Regions from separate parts of the Pseudomonas sp. GCM10022186 genome, predicted to be linked through region 1. Evidence: predicted binding sites of a transcription regulator. Region 1 holds the regulator's gene; the other holds the start of a gene.

The links. The regulator sigma-54, encoded in region 1, starts transcription at its own class of promoters, with help from an activator protein. The targets are predictions, from matches to a motif close to ANTGGCATNNANNTTGCTNT.
Region 2: a site for sigma-54 is predicted at 8,345-8,364, ahead of glnA (glutamate--ammonia ligase). Genes of this name have one in related genera too.

What each region holds. Positions count from the first base shown of each region.
Region 1 covers NZ_JBHSOU010000001.1:16,704-27,695, reverse strand. The annotation lists gene mlaD (outer membrane lipid asymmetry maintenance protein MlaD) at 1-80, opposite strand, end outside; gene mlaE (lipid asymmetry maintenance ABC transporter permease subunit MlaE) at 80-877, opposite strand; gene ACFPU0_RS00135 (ATP-binding cassette domain-containing protein) at 877-1,686, opposite strand; gene ACFPU0_RS00130 (KpsF/GutQ family sugar-phosphate isomerase) at 1,918-2,892, shown strand; gene ACFPU0_RS00125 (KdsC family phosphatase) at 2,892-3,416, shown strand; gene lptC (LPS export ABC transporter periplasmic protein LptC) at 3,425-3,994, shown strand; gene lptA (lipopolysaccharide transport periplasmic protein LptA) at 3,981-4,517, shown strand; gene lptB (LPS export ABC transporter ATP-binding protein) at 4,517-5,242, shown strand; gene ACFPU0_RS00105 (RNA polymerase factor sigma-54) at 5,390-6,886, shown strand; gene hpf (ribosome hibernation-promoting factor, HPF/YfiA family) at 6,971-7,279, shown strand; gene ptsN (PTS IIA-like nitrogen regulatory protein PtsN) at 7,290-7,754, shown strand; gene rapZ (RNase adapter RapZ) at 7,764-8,621, shown strand; gene ACFPU0_RS00085 (HPr family phosphocarrier protein) at 8,638-8,910, shown strand; gene pmbA (metalloprotease PmbA) at 8,981-10,327, opposite strand; gene yjgA (ribosome biogenesis factor YjgA) at 10,472-10,992, shown strand, end outside.
Region 2 covers NZ_JBHSOU010000002.1:106,692-117,683, reverse strand. The annotation lists gene ntrC (nitrogen regulation protein NR(I)) at 70-1,506, opposite strand; gene glnL (nitrogen regulation protein NR(II)) at 1,503-2,588, opposite strand; gene ACFPU0_RS01255 (DUF4124 domain-containing protein) at 2,902-3,522, opposite strand; gene ACFPU0_RS01250 (DUF4124 domain-containing protein) at 3,526-4,083, opposite strand; gene ACFPU0_RS01245 (mechanosensitive ion channel family protein) at 4,445-6,640, shown strand; gene glnA (glutamate--ammonia ligase) at 6,843-8,246, opposite strand; gene thiI (tRNA uracil 4-sulfurtransferase ThiI) at 8,579-10,063, shown strand; gene typA (translational GTPase TypA) at 10,181-10,992, shown strand, end outside.

The sequences.
Region 1 (10,992 bases):
CGCAGGGCCAGAAGCAGCAAGGCCAGCAGACCGGCCAGGAGGAACAGGCCGACACCAATCTCCAAGGTGCGGATTTGCATCAGAAATCTCCAAACATCAAAGCGGTCAGGATGAAGTCCAGCCCCAGCACGGCCAGAGAGGCGTAGACCACGGTTTTAGTCGTTGCGACGCTGATCCCTTCCGAGGTCGGCTCGCAGTCATATCCCTGGAACACGGCGATCCAGGTCACCACGAAGGCGAACACGACGCTCTTGATCACGCCGTTCAGCACATCCTCGGTGAATTCAACGCTGTTCTGCATGTTGGACCAGAAAGAGCCCTCATACACTCCCAGCCAGTCCACGGCCACCATGGCGCCACCCCAGATGCCCACCACGCTGAAGATGATCGCCAGCAGGGGCATCGAGATGAAGCCTGCCCAGAGACGTGGCGCAATGATGTACTTGAGCGGATCGACGCCGATCATCTCCAGGCTGGACAGCTGCTCGGTGGCCTTCATGTTGCCGATCTCGGCGGTCAGCGCGGAGCCCGCGCGGCCGGCGAAGAGCAGGCCGGTCACCACCGGGCCCAGTTCACGCAGCAGCGTCAGGGCGACCATCTGCCCCACGGCCTGCTCGGAACCGTAGTCCACCAGGATGTTGTAGCCCTGCAGGGCCAGCACCATGCCGATGAAGACACCGGATACGACGATGATCGCCAGCGACAGCACGCCGACCGAGTAGAGCTGTTTGACCAGCAGGTGGAAGCCCTGGCCCACACCGGTGCGGCCGAACAGGGCATGCATCAGGAACAGCGTGGAGCGCCCCAGCGCCTCCACCACGTCGAGACCGGAACGCCCGAGCAGGCGGATGCGCTCGAGCAAGGACTTCTTGCGCATCAGCGCCCCCCCAACAGGTCTTTGCGGTAATCAGGCGCCGGGAAATGGAAGGGTACCGGGCCATCCGGAATGCCTTTCATGAACTGGCGGATACGCGGGTTATCGGAATCCATCAGCTCCTGGGGAGTCCCCTGCCCCAGGACCTGGGCATCTCCCACCACATAGAGGTAGTCGGCGATGCTGGCGGTCTCGGCCAGATCGTGGGAGACCACTATGCTGGTGATGCCGAGGGCATCGTTGAGCAGGCGGATCAGCCGCACCAGCACGCCCATGGCGATGGGGTCCTGGCCGACGAACGGTTCGTCGTACATCAGGATCTGCGGGTCCAGGGCGATGGCGCGCGCCAGTGCGACGCGGCGCTTCATACCACCGGAAAGCTCATCGGGCATCAGATCGATGGCACCGCGCAGGCCGACGGCCTGAAGCTTCATCAGGACAATGTCACGAATCATTTCCTCGGGGAGCTTGGTATGCACCCGCAACGGGAAAGCGACGTTCTCGAACACATCCAGGTCGGTGAACAGGGCACCGCTCTGGAACAGCACCCCGAACTCCTTGCGCATGTCGAACAGGTCGGATCGCGACAGCTTCGGCAGGTTCTGGCCATTGACCCAGACTTCGCCGCTGGCGGGCTTGAGCTGGGCGGCGATCAAACGCAGCAATGTGGTCTTGCCGCAGCCCGAAGGCCCCATGATGCCGGTGACCTTGCCGCGCGGGATGCGGATATCGACATCTTGGAAAATGCTGCGCGTACCGCGCTTGAAGGTAACCCCCTTCAATTCCACGGCATAGGCGTTTTCGGCGCTCATCTAGACTCCTTGCGATACAGCCTCCCTGAAAGACGACGCGCCCCGACGCCAGGACACCCCGCCCAGGACGGGCCGAACAAGGGGCGAACTATATCACCGCGCCCCGGCGCCTCCCAAGGCCGCGCCGGCCCATGTTCAGGTTTGCGACAGCTTCCACGGCATTGGCGCGTGAGCTGAATCACCTTTATCGCTATAATCCCTGCCTTTTCCTTCGGCAACTACACGCCTTCCATGAGCCAATCCAGCGATCTGACCAAGTCCGCCAAACGTACTATCCAACTCGAACGCGAGGCGATCGACGCCCTTCTGCAGCGCATCGACGGCGATTTCGTTCGCGCCTGCGAGCTCATCCTGGCCTGTAAAGGGCGCGTCGTGGTGGTTGGCATGGGCAAGTCGGGGCACATCGGCAAGAAGATCGCCGCCACCCTGGCCAGCACCGGCACCCCGTCCTTCTTCGTCCACCCGGCCGAAGCCAGCCACGGCGACATGGGCATGATCACCCCCGACGACGTGGTCCTGGCCCTGTCCAACTCCGGCTCCACCGCCGAAATCGTCACCCTGCTGCCGCTGATCAAACGCCTGGGCATCACCCTGATCAGCCTGACCGGCAACCCGGATTCCGCCCTGGCCAAGGCCGCCGAGGCCAACCTGGACGCCCGCGTGGACCAGGAAGCCTGCCCGCTGAACCTCGCCCCCACCTCCTCCACCACGGCCGCCCTGGTACTGGGCGACGCCCTGGCCATCGCCCTGCTGGAAGCCCGAGGCTTCACCGCGGAGGATTTCGCCTTCTCCCACCCCGGCGGCGCCCTCGGCCGTCGCCTGCTGCTGAAGGTCGAGAACATCATGCACGGCGGTGACAACCTGCCCAACGTCGTCCGCGGTACCCCGCTGCGCGAGGCGCTGCTGGAAATGACCCGCAAGGGCCTGGGCATGACCGCCGTGCTGGAAAGCGACGGCCGCCTTGCCGGCATCTTCACCGACGGCGACCTGCGCCGCACCCTGGACAAGGGCGTCGACGTGCGCCTGGCCAGCATCGACGAGGTCATGACCGCCCACGGCAAGACCGTGCGCCCGGACATGCTCGCCGCCGAAGCCCTGAAGATCATGGACGACCACAAGATCAACGTGCTTGTGGTGGTCGACACGGACGACCGCCCCATCGGCGCCCTGCACATCCACGACATGACCCGCGCCGGAGTGATCTGATGAGCAATGAACTGCTTGCCCGCGCCAAGTCGGTCCGCCTGGCGGTGTTCGACGTCGACGGCGTGCTGACCGATGGCCGCCTCTACTTCCTGCCCGGTGGCGGCGAATTCAAGACCTTCAACACCCTCGACGGCCAGGGCATCAAGATGCTGATGAACGCCGGCGTGCGCACCGCCATCATCAGCGGCCGCCAATCCGAGGTGGTCGAGCGCCGTGCGCAGAACCTCGGCATCCAGCACCTGTTCCAGGGTCGCGAGGACAAGCTGGTGGTACTCGACGGCCTGCTCGCCGAGCTCGGCCTGACCCATGACCAGGTCGCCTACCTGGGCGACGACCTGCCCGACCTGCCGGTGATCCGCCGCGTCGGCCTCGGCATGGCGGTGGCCAGCGCCGACGCCTTCGTGCGCCAGCACGCCCATGGCGTCACCCAGGCCCGCGGTGGCGAAGGCGCGGCCCGCGAATTCTGCGAGCTGATCCTGCGCGCCCAGGGCAGCCTGGAAGCGGCCCAAGCCGCCTATCTCTGAGGCCTGCCATGTCGAAGAACTTCCGCCTGGCGCTGATCCTGACGCCCATCGCCGCGCTGCTCATCGCGCTCGGCTACTGGAACATCCGCCCGGAAAGCTTCATGGACCGAACGCCAGCCCAGGGCAATGAAAACGCCATCGACTTCTACGTCGAGAACGGCAAGAGCACCCAGTTCCAGGCCGACGGCAAGCTGCATTACGAAATGACCGCCACACACCTCGAACATATCAAGGCCACTGATGTCACATTGCTGACCAATCCCGACCTGCTGCTGCATCGCGGCACGGCCTTCCCCTGGCACGTGCAGAGCGAGCGCGGCGAAGTCGGCCCCGAAGGCAAGCAGGTTGAACTGATCGACAAGGTCAGGGTGGCCCGCACCGATGCCAAGGGCCGTCCCACCATCCTGACCACCAGCCGCCTGACCGTGTTCCCCGACGAGGAATATGCGCAGACCCAGCAAGCCGTTAGAATCGAGGCGGCAAATGGGGTGACCACGGCGAATGGAATGAAAGCGTACTTGAATGACAGCAGGATGCTCCTGCAGTCCAACGTAAGAGGCCAGCATGAGGTTCGTTAAAACCCTCCCCCTGTTGCTCAGCCTGGGCGCCGCACTCGGAAGTGCCGCCGCCTGGGCACTGCCTTCTGACCGCGATCAGCCGATTCGCGTGCAGGCCGACAGCGCCGAGCTCGATGACAAGCAAGGTGTCGCGGTCTACCGCGGCAATGTGGTGATCACCCAGGGCACCCTGAAGATCACCGGCGACACTGTCACCATCACCCAGGACGCCAACGGCGACGTCGAAGTCTTCACCTCGGTGGGCAAGCCTGCCTACTACGAACAGAAGCCGGCGGTGGACAAGGAAATCGTCAAGGCCTATGGCCTGACCATCCAGTACTTCGCCGCCAACGAGCGCATCATCCTGCTCGACCAGGCCAAGGTGGTCCAGGAAGGCAACACCTTCGAAGGCGAGAAGATCGTCTACGACACCCAGCGCCAGATCGTCAATGCGGGCCGCGCCACCGGCGCCAATGTCAGCACTCCGCGACCGCGGATCGACATGGTGATCCAGCCGAAGAAGAAAGAGCAGAAAGCACAGTAATGGCGACCCTCAAAGCCCAGCACCTGGCCAAGAGCTACAAGAGCCGCCAGGTGGTCCGCGACGTCAGCCTGTCCATCGACAGCGGTCAGATCGTCGGCCTCCTCGGCCCCAACGGCGCGGGCAAGACCACCTGCTTCTACATGATCGTCGGCCTGGTGAGGGCCGACCAGGGCCGCGTCCTGATCGACCAGCAGGACGTCACCCACCAGCCCATGCACGGCCGCGCCCGTGCCGGCATCGGCTACCTGCCGCAGGAAGCCTCGATCTTCCGCAAGCTCAGCGTCGCGGACAACATCATGGCGATCCTCGAGACCCGCAAGGACCTCGACCGCGCCGGACGCCGCAAGGAGCTGGAAAGCCTGCTGCAGGAATTCCACATCAGCCACATCCGCGACAGCCTCGGCATGAGCCTGTCGGGCGGCGAGCGCCGCCGCGTGGAAATCGCCCGCGCGCTGGCCACCTCCCCCAAGTTCATCCTGCTGGACGAACCCTTCGCCGGCGTGGACCCGATCTCCGTGGGCGACATCAAGCAGATCATCCACCACCTCAAGGCGAAGGGCATCGGCGTGCTGATCACCGACCACAACGTCCGCGAGACCCTGGATATCTGCGAGACCGCCTACATTGTCAGTGAAGGCCAACTGATCGCCGAAGGCGATGCCGAGGCCATCCTGGCCAACCAGCTGGTGAAGGACGTCTACCTGGGCCACGAGTTCCGCCTGTAACCGCAGGCGAATTCGTCTGCCGGACGACTTGCGGTAACTAGGAAAATCCTTCAAGGTCAGGCATATAATTTGCTTCTGGTGGCGCTCAACGCGCCCTGTAGTGGATGGCGCGCGAGCGCCGGCGAATAAGGTGCTAAGCCCCCTGCCATGAAACCATCGCTAGTCCTCAAGATGGGCCAGCAGCTGACGATGACCCCGCAGCTGCAACAGGCCATCCGCCTACTCCAACTCTCCACCCTGGACCTGCAGCAGGAGATCCAGGAGGCGCTGGAATCCAATCCCATGCTCGAACGGCAGGAGGATGGAGACGACTTCGACACCTCCGACCCCATGGCCGAAGGCGACCAGCTGCCCAACCCCGGCAGCCAGGAAGTGAACTTCCAGGAGTCCAGCGTCGCGACCAATGCCGAAGCCCTCGAAGATGGCGAATGGCATGAACGCATTCCCAGCGAGCTGCCCGTCGACACCGCCTGGGAAGACGTCTACCAGACCAGCGCCAGCAGCCTGCCGAGCAACGATGACGACGAGTGGGACTTCACCTCGCGCACGTCGGTGGGTGAAAGCCTGCAGAGCCACCTGCTCTGGCAGCTCAACCTGGCGCCCATGTCCGATACCGATCGGATGATCGCGGTCACCCTGATCGACTGCATCAACAACGACGGCTACCTCGAGGAATCCCTCGCCGAGATCGCCGAATCCTTCGACGCCGAGCTCGGCATCGAGCTGGATGAAGTCGAAGTGGTGCTGCATCGCATCCAGCAATTCGAGCCCGCCGGCGTCGGCGCCCGCGACCTGCGCGAATGCCTCGTCCTGCAACTGCGCCAGTTGCCGTCGAACACCCCCTGGCTCGGCGAGGCCCAGCGCCTGGCCGGCGACTACCTCGACCTGCTCGGCAGCCGCGACTACAGCCAGCTGATGCGACGCATGAAGGTCAAGGAAGACGAGCTGCGCCAGATCATCGAACTGATCCAGGCCCTCAACCCGCGCCCCGGCTCGCAGATCGAAGCCAGCGAACCCGAGTACGTGGTACCGGACGTCATAGTGCGCAAGCACAACGAACGCTGGCTGGTGGAGCTGAACCAGGAGGCCGTGCCGCGCCTGCGGGTCAATCCGCACTATGCCGGGTTCGTCCGTCGCGCCGACTCCAGCGCCGACAACACCTTCATGCGCAACCAGCTCCAGGAAGCGCGCTGGTTCATCAAGAGCCTGCAGAGCCGCAATGAAACCCTGATGAAAGTCGCCACCCAGATCGTCGAGCACCAGCGCGGCTTTCTCGAGTATGGCGAAGAGGCGATGAAGCCCCTGGTGCTGCACGACATCGCCGAAGCAGTGGGCATGCACGAGTCCACCATCTCGCGCGTGACCACCCAGAAATACATGCACACTCCACGCGGCATCTACGAGCTGAAGTACTTCTTCTCCAGCCATGTCAGCACCTCGGAAGGCGGCGAATGCTCGTCTACCGCGATCCGCGCCATCATCAAGAAACTGGTCGCAGCGGAAAATCCGAAAAAGCCGTTGAGTGACAGCAAGATCGCTGGTTTACTGGAGGCACAGGGCATTCAAGTGGCCCGTCGCACAGTAGCCAAGTATCGCGAGTCCCTTGGGATAGCGCCTTCCAGCGAACGGAAGCGACTGATGTGACGCGGAAATTGACCCACGCCAAAGTGTTCCGGTGGCAGGCCCGTTAGCCTGTCTCTTCTACACGGGCAATAAGGAGAAAGCGGTATGCAAGTCAACATCAGTGGACATCAACTGGATGTGACCGACGCCCTGCGCAACTACGTTGTCGAGAAGTTCGACCGTCTGGAGCGCCATTTCGACCGAATCACCAACGTGCAGGTGATCATGAACGTCGAGAAACTCAAACAGAAAATCGAAGCCACTTTGCACATCGCCGGCGGCGAAGTCGTTGCCAACGCGGAACATGAAGACATGTACGCGGCAATCGACCTGCTCACCGACAAGCTCGATCGCCAACTGATCAAGCACAAGGAAAAGCAGCTTAACCGCCAGCAGGGTGCTACCGCCCGCTGACCCCTTCCCCATGATTCGACTCGAGCAAATCCTGACCCCCGGCCGTTCCCTGGTGAACGTGCCGGGTGGCAGCAAGAAACGTGTTCTGGAACAGATCGCCAAGCTGGTCGCCCGTGACCTTCCCGACCTCGATAACCAGGATATCTTCGAGAGCCTGGTTTCCCGGGAGAAGCTCGGGTCCACCGGCTTCGGCAATGGCATTGCAATTCCCCACTGTCGTCTCACCGGTTGCACGGCGCCTATCAGCGCCGTGCTCCGCCTCGACGCTCCGATCGATTTCGACGCCATCGATGGCATGCCCGTGGATCTGCTGTTCGTCCTGCTGGTCCCGGAAGCCGCCACCGACGAACACCTTGAACTGCTCCGCCAGATCGCCAGCATGCTCGACCGTAGCGATGTGCGCGAGCGCCTGCGGCAGGCTCCGGACAGCACCAGCCTGTACCAGGTGGTCGTGGACGTTCAGAGCGGACGCTAGGGCCTCGCCATGCGCCTGATCATCGTCAGCGGCCGTTCCGGGTCGGGCAAGAGTACCGCCCTCGACGTTCTCGAGGACCACGGTTTCTACTGCATCGACAACCTGCCCGCCGGCCTGCTGCCCGAACTGGCCGAACGCGCCCTCCTGCACACGGAGCTGCTGGAGCCGAAGGTCGCCGTGTCGATCGACGCGCGCAACTTGCCGAGCCAGCTGCAACGCTTCCCCGAACTGCTGGTAGAGGCGCGCAGTCGCCATATCAAATGTGACGTGCTCTACCTCGACGCCGACCACGACACCCTGCTCAAGCGCTTCTCCGAGACGCGTCGACGCCACCCGCTGACCAATGACAACCGCTCCCTCGCCGAAGCCATCAAGGACGAGGAAGCGCTGCTGGCGCCGATCGCCGATCTCGCCGACCTGAAGATCGACACCACGCACCTCAACCTGTATCAACTGCGCGACAGCATCAAGCTTCGCCTGCTGAACCAGCCTGAGCCCGGCACCGCCTTCCTGGTCGAGTCCTTCGGTTTCAAGCGCGGCATGCCCGTGGATGCCGACCTGGTGTTCGACGTGCGCTGCCTGCCCAATCCCTACTGGAAGCCGGAACTGCGTGACCATTCGGGGCTGGAGCAAGCGGTCGCCGATTACCTGGCCGCGCAACCCGACGTCGAGGAGATGTACCAGGATATCCTCGGCTACCTGAACAAGTGGCTGCCACGCTTTGCCGCGAGCAACCGGGCCTACGTCACCATCGCCATCGGCTGCACAGGTGGTCATCACCGCTCGGTCTATATCGCCGAGCGCCTGGGAGCCGCCCTGAAACCCAGTTTGAAGAACGTCCAGGTTCGCCACCGCGACCTCAGCTAGAAGGATTGGAACCGCGATGCCAGCCTGCGAGATCACCATCATCAACAAGCTTGGCCTGCATGCCCGTGCAGCGGCGAAGTTCGTCGGCGTGGCCGGCCGCTTCCCCTGCCAGATCCGCGTGGGCCGTTCTCCCGAGAGCCTGGTGGACGGCAAGAGCATCATGGCCGTGATGATGCTGGCCGCGGGCAAGGGCACGCCCATTCACCTGCATACCGAGGGCGAGCAGGACGACGACGCCCTCAATGCGCTGATCGAACTGATCAACAACAAGTTCGACGAAGGCGAATGACCTCCCGCCCTCTGCCGGCCACATGAAAAACGCGCCCATCAGGGCGCGTTTTCATTTGGCCGGATGCCACTCAACTCCCGGCGACGGTCATCCGTTCGATCAGCACCGAGCCGGTACGGATGTTGCCGCGCATTTCCAGGTCGCTTCCGATGGCGACGATCTGCCGGAACATGTCCTTGAGATTGCCGGCGATGGTCACTTCCTGCACCGGGAACTGAATCTCGCCGTTCTCCACCCAGTAGCCGGCGGCGCCACGGGAGTAATCACCGGTGACCATGTTCAGCCCCTGCCCCATCAGCTCGGTCACCAGCAGGCCGCGCCCCATGCGCCGCAGCAGTGCCGCCTGGTCTTCCAGTCCGTGGCTGACGAAGAGGTTGTGCACGCCACCGGCGTTGGCCGTGCTGGGCAGGCCCAGCTTGCGGCCGGAGTAGGTGCCGAGGACGTAGGACACCAGTTCGCCCTTCTCCACGAAAGGTTTGGCATAGGTGGCCAGGCCGTCGTTGTCGAAGGCGGCGCTGGCCATGGCGCGGGGAATGTGCGGCCGCTCGTCGATGGTGACCCATTCGGGGAACAGCCGCTGGCCCAGCGCGCCTTCGAGGAAGGACGACTTGCGGTAGAGGTTGCCGCCGGAAATGGCGCCGAGGAAACTGCCGAACAGGCCGGTGGCCAGCTCGGCGGCGAACAGCACCGGCACCTCGCAGGTGGGTACGGGACGGGCGCCAAGGCGCGCCGCGGTACGCTCGGCGGCACGCCGGCCGATACTCGCCGGGTCCGCCAGCTGATCGCCGATGCGGTTGACGTCATACCAGTAATCGCGCTGCATCTGGCCCGCGGCCTCGGCGATCATCACGCAGCTCAGGCTGTGCCGCGTGCTGGCATAACCACCGACGAAGCCATGGCTGTTGCCATAGACCCGGCAGCCCTGGTGGGTGTTGAGGGTGGTGCCATCGGCCTTGGTGACACGCTTGTCGACCCCGAAGGCCGCCGTCTCGCAGATCAGCGCCTGCTCCACCGCCTGTTCGGGGCTGATGGCCCAGGGATGATAGAGATCCAGTTCCGGCAGGTCGCGAGCCATCAGCGCCGCATCGGCCAGCCCCGCGCACTCGTCCTCGGAGGCATGCCTGGCGATGGCCAGGGCCGCCGCCACGGTTTCGCGGATCGCCTCCTCGCCGCTGGCCGAGGTGCTGGCCGAGCCCTTGCGCTGCCCGACATACAGGGTGATGCCGAAACCCTGGTCACGATTGAATTCGACCGTCTCCACCTCGCCCTGGCGAACGGTGGTGGACAGTCCCTGCTCCACTGAAACAGCCACCTCGCAGGCGCTGGCGCCCTGGCGCCGGGCCTCGGCGAGGATGCGCTCGACCCGCGCCTGCAGTTCCGGCAATGCTTCCGGGCCGACCACTTCTACTTCACTCATAGCCACTCCAGTTCAAAAATTCCTCGAGGCGGGGGCCGCGACCTGGCGCCTCCCCGCACGTACCGCGCTCCGGCGGCGCCAGCCGGGCCGGACAAGGCGGCCCCGACTGGTTATCATGGCGGCGTTTCCCATTGGACCACCCCCATGTCTGAATTCCTCGACGACGACTTCTCCGGCGAGAAGAGCAAATCCCAGATCAAGCGCGAGCTGCATGCCCTGCAGGACCTCGGCGAGCGCCTGACCACCCTCAAGGCCGACGTGCTGGCCAAGCTGCCGCTGACCGACGCCCTGCAGCGGGCCCTGGCGGAAGCACCGAAGCACAAGGCGCATGTCGCCCGCAAACGGCACATCCAGTACATCGGCAAGCTCATGCGCGAGCAGGACGTCGAGGCCATCCTCGCCCTGATCGACCAGCTCGACAGCTCCACCCGCGAGTACAACGAGCGCTTCCACGCCCTGGAGCGCTGGCGCGACCGCCTGATCGAGGGTGGCGATGCCGCCCTGGAAAGCTTCGTCGCCGACTACCCGGACACCGACCGCCAGCACCTGCGCGGCCTTATCCGTCATGCCCAGCACGAAGCGGCCCACAACAAACCGCCGGCCGCCGCGCGCAAGGTCTTCAAGTACATCCGCGACCTGGACGAAACCAAGCGCGGCTTGCGCTA
Region 2 (10,992 bases), on a different contig from region 1:
GAAATCGGCTGAGGGGGAGTGGGACGGTGGATTGGCGGGGTGCCGTGAATCACCCCGCCGGGCGCGGAATCAGCCCTCGTCGTTGTCATCCTCGTCGCTGCCGTCCACCTTCATGCCCAGCTCCTTGATCTTGCGGGTGAGGGTGTTGCGGCCCCAGCCCAGCAGCACGGCGGCATCGCGGCGGCGGCCGGCGGTGTGCTTGAGGGCGGTTTCGATCATGATCCGCTCGAAGGCCGGCACGGCACTGTCCAGCAGCCCGGACTGGCCACGCCCCAGGGACTGGTCGGCCCATTGGCGCAGCGCCTGCTCCCAGTTGGTCACCGGGGTGGTGTCATGGGGCTGGGTCAGCAGCTCCGGCGGCAGGTCGTCGACGTGCACCTCGCGGCCCGAGGCCATCACCGTTATCCAGCGGCAGGTGTTCTCCAGCTGGCGCACGTTGCCCGGCCAGGGCAGGTTCTTGATGTATTCCTCGGTCTCGTTCTTCAGCAGCTTGGGTTCCACCGCCAGTTCCTGGGCGGCGCGGGCGAGGAAGTGCCGGGCCAGCGCCGGAATGTCTTCGCGGCGGTCGGCCAGGCGCGGGATGTGGATGCGGATGACGTTGAGGCGGTGGAACAGGTCTTCGCGGAACTTGCCGGCCTGCACCAGGTTTTCCAGGTTCTGGTGGGTGGCGGCGATGATGCGCACGTCCACCTTCACCGGGGTGTGGCCGCCGACCCGGTAGAACTCGCCATCGGCCAGCACCCGCAGCAGGCGGGTCTGGGTGTCGGCCGGCATGTCGCCGATCTCGTCGAGGAACAGGGTGCCGCCATCGGCCTGTTCGAAGCGGCCACGGCGCTGGTTGGCGGCGCCGGTGAAGGCGCCTTTTTCATGGCCGAACAGCTCGGACTCCATCAGGTCCTTGGGGATCGCCGCCATGTTCAGCGCAATGAAAGGCGACGCGGCGCGCGGGCTGTGGCGGTGCAGGGCATGGGCCACCAGTTCCTTGCCGGTACCGGATTCGCCGTTGATCAGCACGGTGATGTTGGAGTGGCTGAGGCGGCCGATGGCGCGGAACACCTCCTGCATGGCCGGCGCTTCGCCGATGATTTCCGGGGTGCGCGTCTGGCTCGCCGGCGCTTCCAGGCCCTGCTGTTCCTGGGCGTGCTGGAAGGCGCGCTTGACCAGGGACACGGCCTCGTCCACGTCGAAGGGCTTGGGCAGGTACTCGAAGGCGCCGCCCTGGTAGGAGGCCACCGCGCTGTCCAGGTCGGAATGGGCGGTCATGATGATCACCGGCAGGCGCGGGTTCTGCTCGCGGATGCGCGCAAGGAGATCCAGGCCGCTGGTGCCGGGCATGCGGATGTCGGAGATGATCACGTCCGGCTGTTGCCTGGCCAGGCGGCTGAGCAGGCTGTCGGCGCTCTCGAAGCTCTGGGTGGTCATGCCTTCCTGTTGCAGGGCCTTTTCCAGGACCCAGCGGATGGACCGGTCGTCGTCGACGATCCAGACGGTTTCACTACGGCTCATGACGAGGAAGCTCCTTGTTCCAGCGGCAGGAAGATCGAGAAGACGGTGTGGCCGGGATGGCTCTCGCACTCGATCAGGCCCTGGTGCTGACTGATGATGTTCTGGGCGATGGCCAATCCCAGTCCGGTACCGTCCGGACGACCGCTGACCATGGGGTAGAAGATGGTTTCCTGGAGCTCGGCCGGGATGCCCGGGCCGTTGTCGATGATCTCCACCTTGGTCACCAGGCGATGGCGGGTATGGCCGATGGTGAACTGGCGCAGGGTGCGCGAGCGCAGGGTGATGCGGCCGAGGCGCAGTTCGTTCTGCCCGGAGATGGCCTGCATGGCGTTGCGCACTATGTTGAGCACCGCCTGGATCATCTGCTCCTTGTCGATGAACAGGTCCGGGATGCTCGGGTCGTAGTCGCGCACCAGATTGATGCCGCCCTGGCTTTCCGCCTCCACCAGGCTGCAGACGCGCTCCAGCACTTCGTGGATGTTGGTCATCGCCAGCGACGGCAGCTTGTTCGAGCCGAGCATGCGGTCCACCAGGTTCCGCAGACGGTCGGCCTCTTCGATGATGACGTTGGTGTAGTCCTTCAGGTGCTCTTCCGGCAGCTCGCGGGAGAGCAGTTGGGCGGCGCCACGGATGCCGCCCAGGGGGTTCTTGATCTCGTGGGCCAGGCCGCGCACCAGCAGCTTGGTGGTCTCCTGCTTGGACAGCTGCGCCTCTTCCTTGGTGATCCGCAGCAGGCGATCGCGCGGATGCACTTCCAGCAGCAGCAGGGTCTCGCCGCGGTTGAGGATGGGCGTCACCGCGTAGTCCACGGTCAGGGTCTGGCCGGAGAGCGAGGTCAGCATGGCCTCGCGCTTGGTGAAGGGGTGCGCCTGTTCCACCGCCTGGCGCAGGGAGGCCAGCGCCTCGGGCGATTCGGTGAACAGCTCGCTGATGAACTGGCCATGGCTGCGCTGGCCGCTGACGGCCAGGAGCATTTCCGCCGCCGGGTTCATGTACTCGAGGCGCAGGTCGGCGTTGAGCAGGATCACCGCAGTGGTCAGGTTGTCTAGCAGCAGTCGGTGCAGGGCGTCGTTTATGGTCATGGCTTCGGCGCTCGTGGCGATGACAGGAAAATGCAAGAAGCAAACCAAAGCCCTGAAAAGACGCGGGAAAACAGGGTTTCTGCTGGCGCGAGGCGCTTTTCAGAGCAGATCGTCCGGCACGGAACGAACCAAAATGGGGAGAGTATAGAAAGCGGTGCAGGCATATGCACCGCAATGGTGCGTGCCGGGTTCGCTTTTGCAGGATGGGTGGAGCGCAGCGATACCCCTGCGGATGTCGATGGACATCGCGGAGCCCGGCGGAGCGCCGTCCGCCCCTTCCTGCGCTGCTCGGCTCCTGCGGCCGGGCTGGATATCAGATGAAAGGGAGGAGGGGGATATCGTCCTCCTCCTTCGGCTTGTCCTTCAGCGGGCATTCCGGGCGCACGCCATAGTCGTCCTTCTTGCAGGGACGGGCCTGGCGTTTCTGCGAAAGGGATATGCGCATGATGTGCACGGGCTGACTGGGGGTGCGCTCCACCACGCGGCCTTGCTCGTCGATGACTTCCACCGCCAACTGGTGGGTGCCGCGGTCCAGGTTCTGCAGCGGGAACACCGGGCTGCGGCCTGGCTCGCCCACGGGCTGGCCGTCCAGCAGCAGGCGATAGCTGTGGTTGGCGCGCAGGCCCGGCTCGCTCGTGGCGCTGACGATCAGGTTGCCTTCGCCGTCGCGGATGGTGGCGTCGGGCTCGGGCACCAGGATGCGCAGCATCTGGTAGCCCTCCTCGCGGGGGATCGGCTCGGCATAGAGCGGCGGCGGCTGGATCGGCGCCGGCTTGTCCATCCCGTTGGGCGGTGTCAGTTCGAGGCGCTTGGCATTCCCGGGCTTGGGACGGTCGGTGAAGACGCGGTTGCCCTCGTCGTCGATGTAGGTATAGACCTCGGCCAGCACGGGCTGGCCCAGGAAGAGCAGGGCGAGGAGCAGGAATCGGGTCATCGGTCAGTTGCTGGGGCGAGGTGTTGGAGCGGGTGGCGGCGGGCGCAGCGCCGGGCTGCTGGTGTTGACCCGCTGGACGGTGAAGCTGACGGGGGCACTGCTTTGCACCACTTTGGTGCCTGCGAGCACATCCACCGCGAGGCTGTGCTCGCCGCGGTCGACATTCACCACCTGCAGGCGCGGCACGTTGGCGGCCTGGCCGTAGGGCTGCCCGTCGAGGCGCAGGCGCAGGCTGTGGCCGGGGCGCAGGCGCGGCTCCAGGCGCACGCCGACGCTGAAGGTGCCGTTGTTGGCGCGCAGTGCCTCGTCATCGGGTAGGTCGGTCAACTCCAGTACCTGGTAGGAGCCGTCCTGCTCGTCCCGGGCAGGCTGCTCCAGCGGTTTCGCAGGCGGCTGTGCCTGGACCGCGTTGGTCGGCGGCAGCACCACCTGTTCGCTGGCGGTGCCGTCCGGTGGCTGGTTGGTGAACACCGTATTGCCGTTGGCGTCGGTGTACTTGTAGATCTGTGCGGTGGCTGGCAGGGCCAGTGCCAGCAGCAGGCCGGCGAGCAGGGGACGCATGGCGCGAGCTCCGTTCATGCAGTGTCGCTAAGCCTTGCACTGGCGGGATTGGCTGGCAAGGGCGGGATGATCCGGGTGTGCGGCTGAGCAACAATGGCGCCGCTTGTGGGAGATTCCATTTCAATCGGGGCGTAGGGTGGAAATCCCTTCAGGGATTTCCACCATCGGCGTCTTGCACGGCCCCGCTGGTGGATAGAAAAGCGCTATCCACCCTACAGGAATGATCGAATCGACATGGACAAGGCGTCCCGATCATGCCGCAACCTCTGTAGGCGATTGCCGCCGATTGGAGGCTCGGGCCGCCGGCTTTTGTATGATGCTGCGGTCCGACTTGTTTTCAGGGAATGTCCCTCTCGTGCCGATGCTGTCCTTGCCTACCCTTCGTTTCATTGTCCCGCTGCTGCTCTGCCTGCTCCTCGGCCTGTTCTGCGCCCCGCAGAGCCGGGCGGCGCTGCCCAATCCGCTGGCGGGGAGTTCCTCGGGCGGTGAGCAGATCAGCAGCGCCCAGCTCGAGCAGTCGCTCAACCAGGTGATCCAGACCCTGGAGAACGACCAGCAGCGCGCCGATCTGCTGAAGAAACTGAAGCAGATGCGCGACGTTACCCAGAAGGGCAAGGAGGAGGACGGCAGCGTGCTGGCGCTGATCGGCGATACCCTCGGCGGGCTGGAGAAGCGTTTCCAGGGCGAAAACAGTCCGCTGCGACTCTGGGGCCGGCAGTTCCAGTTGGCCCACGCCGAACTGGAGGAGCGCATGCCGTCCTGGCGCGAGCTGCCGGTGATCGTCTTCGACTTCTCCGTGGTCATCCTGCTCTGGGCCTGTCTGGCTTCGGCGCTGCTCTGGCTGGGGCGGCGCATGCGCGAGCGCTTCGGCCTGTCGGCGGAATTGCCGCACAACCCCAAGACCGGCGACCTGGTGCTGTTCGCCCTGCGCAAGCTGGGGCCCTGGCTGATCGCTTTCCTGATCACCCTCTACCTCTCGGTGGTGCTGCCCAGCTCCCTGAGCAAGACCCTGGCGATGGTGATGGCCTACGTGCTGGTATCCGGCACGCTGTTCTCCGCGCTCTGCGTGATCTGCCTGTCGCTACTCGGCGGGCCGCACCGCCAGCGGGCACTGGATATCCTGCGGCGCCAGGCCTTCCGTCCGCTCTGGCTGATCGGCAGCCTGGCCGCCCTGGGCGAGACGGCCCATGACCCGAGGCTGATCGCCGGCCTGGGCGAACACACGGCGATCTGCCTGAGCACCCTGGCCAACGGCAGCGCGGCCCTGTTCACGGCGCTGTTCGTATTGCGCTTCCGCCGCCCCATCGCCCACCTGATCCGCAACCAGCCGCTGGAGCTGCGCCTCAAGCGCCGCAGCCTGCACGACCTGGTACAGCTGGTCGGCACCCTGTGGTTCGTGCCGGTGCTGCTGCTGGTGGGCACCTCCCTGTTCGCCACCTTCGTCTCCGCCGGCGACAGCAACTCGGCCCTGCGCCGCGCCCTGCTTTCGGCGGTGCTGGCGGTGGTGGCGATGACCGTGATCGGCCTGATCCGCCGCCGCTCCGGCCGCATCGGCGAGGGGCCACGGCGCAGCGCACCCTATGTCGAGCAACTGCAGAGCTTCGGCTTCACCCTGGTGCACCTGTTCGTGATGCTGTTCTTCGTCGAAGTGGGTTTGCGGGTCTGGGGCATGTCGCTGATCCGTTATGCCGAGGGCGATGGCGAGCAGATCAGCATCAAGGTGGTGAGCTTCGGCACCACCCTGCTGGCGGCCTGGCTGGTATGGATCCTTACCGATACGGCGGTGCAGCACAGCCTGGGCGTCAGCGGCCGCAATCGCGGCAACACCCGCGCCCTGACCATGCTGCCGCTGATCCGCAACGTGCTCTTCGTCACCATCGCGGTGATCGCCCTGATCGTCGCCCTGGCCAATATGGGCATGAACGTCACGCCGCTGCTGGCGGGTGCCGGCGTGATCGGCCTGGCCATCGGCTTCGGCGCGCAATCCCTGGTGGCGGATCTGATCACCGGGCTGTTCATCATCATCGAGGACTCGCTGTCGATCGACGACTACGTGGACGTCGGCGGCCACCTGGGCACGGTGGAGGGCCTGACCATCCGCACCGTGCGCCTGCGCGACCTGGACGGCGTGGTGCACACCATCCCCTTCAGCGAGATCAAGAGCATCAAGAACTACTCGCGGCAGTTCGGCTACGCCATGTTCCGCTGGCCGGTGCCGGCCAGCATGCCCATCGACGACGCCCTGGCGCTGGTGCAGGCAGTAGCCAAGGAGCTGCGCAGCGATCCCGCCGTCTACCGCAGCCTGTGGTCGCCGCTGGAAATGCAGGGCGTGGAGAGCTTCGACAATGGCCAGGCGATCCTGCGCTTCCGCTTCAAGACCGCGCCGATCAAGCAGTGGGAAGTGCAGCGTGCGTTCAACCTGCGCCTGCGCCGCCGCCTCGACCAGGCCGGCCTGGAACTGGCGATGCCGCGCCTGAACGTGCAACTGAGCCGGGCGCGCACTTCCAGGTCCGAACCGCCGGAGGAACAGGGCGTACCGACGGATGGGGGGATCTGACCGAGGGTTGCATTCCCTTGTAGGGGCGAATTCATTCGCCAAGCGGACTGCAGGTCTGCCCCCGGAGGCCGCAGGGGGCTGCTGCGCAACCCTTGGCGAATGAATTCGCCCCTACAGAAGATGCCATGTCCTCCGTTTCGACAATAAAAAAGGCCTCCCGAGGGAGGCCTTAATATTGACGCTATTTATAGGTATTCGTGGATCAGACGCTGTAGTACAGGTCGTATTCCAGCGGGTGCACGAAGGTGCGCACCTTGATTTCTTCTTCGCTCTTCAGCTCGATGTAGGCATCGATGAAGTCGTCGCTGAACACGCCGCCCTTGGTCAGGAACGCGCGGCCCTTGTCCAGCTCTTCCAACGCCTCTTTCAGGCTGCCGCAAACCTGCGGGATTTCCTTGGCCTCTTCCGGCGGCAGGTCATACAGGTTCTTGTCGGCGGCATCGCCAGGATGGATCTTGTTCTGGATACCATCCAGGCCGGCCATCAGCAGGGCGGCGAAGCACAGGTAGGGGTTGGCAGCCGGGTCCGGGAAGCGCGCTTCGATACGGCGGGCTTTCGGGCTGTTCACGTACGGGATACGGATCGAGGCGGAACGGTTGCGGGCGGAGTAGGCCAGCATTACCGGGGCTTCGAAGCCGGGAACCAGACGCTTGTAGGAGTTGGTGGCCGGGTTGGTGAAGCCGTTCAGGGCCTTGCCGTGCTTGATGATGCCGCCGATGAAGTACAGGGCGGTATCGGACAGGCCGGCATAGCCTTCGCCAGCGAAGGTGTTCTTGCCATCCTTGGAGATGGACATGTGAACGTGCATGCCCGAGCCGTTGTCGCCGTACAGGGGCTTCGGCATGAAGGTCACGGTCTTGCCGTAGGCGTCGGCAACGTTGTGCACGCAGTACTTCAGGGTCTGGACTTCGTCAGCCTTGGCGACCAGGGTGTTGAACTTCACACCGATCTCGTTCTGGCCGGCGGTAGCCACTTCGTGGTGGTGAACTTCGACCACCAGGCCCATTTCTTCCAGGGCGTTGCACATGGCGGTACGGATTTCGTGGTCGTGGTCGACCGGCGGTACCGGGAAGTAGCCGCCCTTCACGCCCGGACGGTGGCCCTTGTTGCCGCCTTCGATGTCGGCGTCGGTGTTCCAGGAAGCCTGTTCGGAGAAGATCTTGAACATGGAGCCGGAGATGTCGGACTTGAACTTCACTTCGTCGAAGATGAAGAACTCGGGCTCCGGACCGACGAATACGGTGTCACCGATACCGGTGGACTTCAGGTATTCCTCGGCGCGCTTGGCGATGGCGCGCGGGTCGCGGTCGTAGCCTTGCATGGTGCTCGGCTCGATGATGTCGCAGACCAGGATCAGGGTCGGCTCTTCGGTGAAGGGGTCCAGGACGGCGGTGCTGTCGTCCGGCAGCAGGATCATGTCGGAGGCTTCGATGCCTTTCCAGCCTTCGATGGAGGAGCCGTCGAACATCTTGCCGTGTTCGAAGAAATCGTCATCGGCGTCACGGGCCGGCATGGTCACGTGCTGCTGCTTGCCTTTGGTATCGGTGAAGCGCAGATCAATCCACTTCACGTCGTGTTCTTTAATCATTTGAAGCGACTTCGACATGTTGTCCTCCAGGTGGACGGGGGCAGGGAACCTTGCCTCCCAAAAATTCGGGGTGACGCCGGGGCGGGATAGTCTGCCAGGGCGACCTGCCTCACAAGGGAGCAAATTGCGTGCCAGTGCCCCGGAATGGGCAGAGGGCCCAAAACTCGCGCCTGGCGGGGCCTTGGCTCCAATTGTGAGCAGTTTTGCGCACCGTTTTCGTGCTGGTTGCGCCGTGCACGCCCTGTTTTGGTGCGCACTAGGCTTTGCCGAATGATTTTGGTCAAAGCTTGAACAATTTCCGCTATAATCCGCGCCCCTCTTTTTCGGCCGCCGTCGCAAGCGCTGTTTTCATGAAACTCATCGTCAAAGTCTTCCCGGAAATCACCATCAAGAGCCGGCCGGTGCGCAAGCATTTCATCCGCCAGCTCTCGAAGAACATCCGCGCGGTCCTCAAGGACCTGGATCCGGAGCTCGAGGTGACCGGCGTCTGGGACAACCTCGAAGTCGAGACCCGGCAGACCGAGCCGAAGCTGCTGCGCGAGATGATCGAGCGCCTGACCTGCACGCCCGGCATCGCCCACTTCCTCGAAGTGCACGAGTACCCCCTGGGCGATTTCGACGATGTGCTGGAAAAGTGCAAGCTGCACTACGCCGACCGGATCCCCGGCAAGATCTTCGCCGTGCGCTGCAAGCGCGCCGGCAAGCACAGCTTCACCTCCATGGAGCTGGAGCGCCATGTCGGCAGCCGCCTGCGCCAGGAGTGCAACGCCGCCGGCATCTCCCTGGACAAGCCGGAAGTCCTGGTGCGCATGGAAGTGCGCGACCAGCGCCTGTTCGTCATCCACCACCAGCATGACGGCATCGGCGGCTACCCGCTGGGTTCCCTGGAACAGACCCTGGTGCTGATGTCCGGCGGCTTCGACTCCACGGTCGCCGCCTACCAGATGATGCGCCGCGGCCTGATGACCCATTTCTGCTTCTTCAACCTCGGCGGCCGTGCACACGAACTGGGCGTGATGGAAGTGGCCCACTACCTGTGGGAGAAGTTCGGCCGTTCCCAGCGTGTGCTGTTCATCAGCGTGCCCTTCGAGGAAGTGGTCGGCGAGATCCTCAGCAAGGTGGACAACAGCCAGATGGGCGTGGTGCTCAAGCGCATGATGCTGCGCGCCTCCACCCGCATGGCGCGCAGGCTGACCCTGGACGCCCTGGTGACCGGCGAGGCCATCTCCCAGGTGTCCAGCCAGACCCTGCCCAACCTCTCGGTGATCGACTCGGCCACCGACATGCTGGTGCTGCGCCCGCTGATCGCCAGCCACAAGCAGGACATCATCGACACCGCGATGAAGATCGGCACCGCCGAGTTCGCCAAGCACATGCCCGAATACTGCGGCGTGATCTCGGTGAACCCGACCACCCGCGCCAAGATCGGCCGCATCGAACACGAGGAAGAGCAGTTCGACATGGCCATCCTCGAGCGCGCCCTGGAACGCGCGCGCCTGGTGCCCATCGACCGGGTGATCGACGAACTGGGCCAGGACCTGGCCGTGGAAGAAGTGCGCGAAGCCCTGCCGGGGCAGATCGTCCTCGACATCCGCCACCCGGATGCCCGGGAAGATGAACCCCTGGAGCTGCCCGGCATCGAAGTCCAGGCCCTGCCTTTCTATGCGGTCAACAACCGCTTCAAGGAACTGGACGCCAACCGCCAGTACCTCCTGTATTGCGACAAGGGCGTGATGAGCCGCCTGCATGCCCACCATCTGCTCAGCGAGGGGCATGCCAACGTCAGGGTTTACAGGCCCGCAAGCTTGAAGCCGGAAGCGGGAAGCTTGAAGTGAAAAGAGCCTGCCCGATCAACCGTAACGTCATCTGGCTCAGCCATCCTCCCGACCGGACGGCCGTTACTTCCAGCTTTCAGCTTCAAGCCTCCAGCTTTCATCTAGGACAACAACACTGTGATTGAGAACCTCCGCAACATCGCCATCATCGCCCACGTCGACCATGGCAAGACCACCCTGGTGGACAAGCTCCTGAAGCTGTCCGGCACCCTCGACCGCAAAGAAGCGGAATCCGAGCGCGTGATGGACTCCAACGACCAGGAAAAAGAGCGCGGCATCACCATCCTGGCGAAGAACACCGCCATCAAGTGGAACGGCTACAACATCAACATCGTCGACACCCCCGGCCACGCCGACTTCGGTGGCGAGGTTGAGCGCGTGATGTCCATGGTGGACTCCGTGCTGCTGGTGGTCGACGCCCAGGACGGCCCCATGCCGCAGACCCGCTTCGTGACCCAGAAGGCCTTCAAGGCCGGTCTGCGTCCGATCGTGGTGGTGAACAAGATCGACCGTCCGGGCGCCCGTCCTGACTGGGTCATCGACCAGATCTTCGACCTGTTCGACAACCTCGGCGCCACCGACGAGCAGCTGGACTTCCCGATCGTCTACGCCAGCGCCCTGAACGGCATCGCCGGTCTGGACCACGAGGCGATGGACGACAACATGGACGCCCTGTTCCAGGCCATCATCGACCACGTGCCGGCCCCGGTGGTGGACACCGAAGGCCCCTTCCAGATGCAGATCTCCCAGCTGGACTACAACAGCTTCCTCGGCGTGATCGGCATCGGCCGTATCGCTCGCGGCCGCATCAAGTCCAACACCCAGGTGGTCTCCATCGACGCCGACGGCAACAAGCGCAACGGCCGCATCCTGAAGATCATGGGTCATCATGGCCTGCAGCGCGTGGAAGTGCCGGAAGCCGAAGCGGG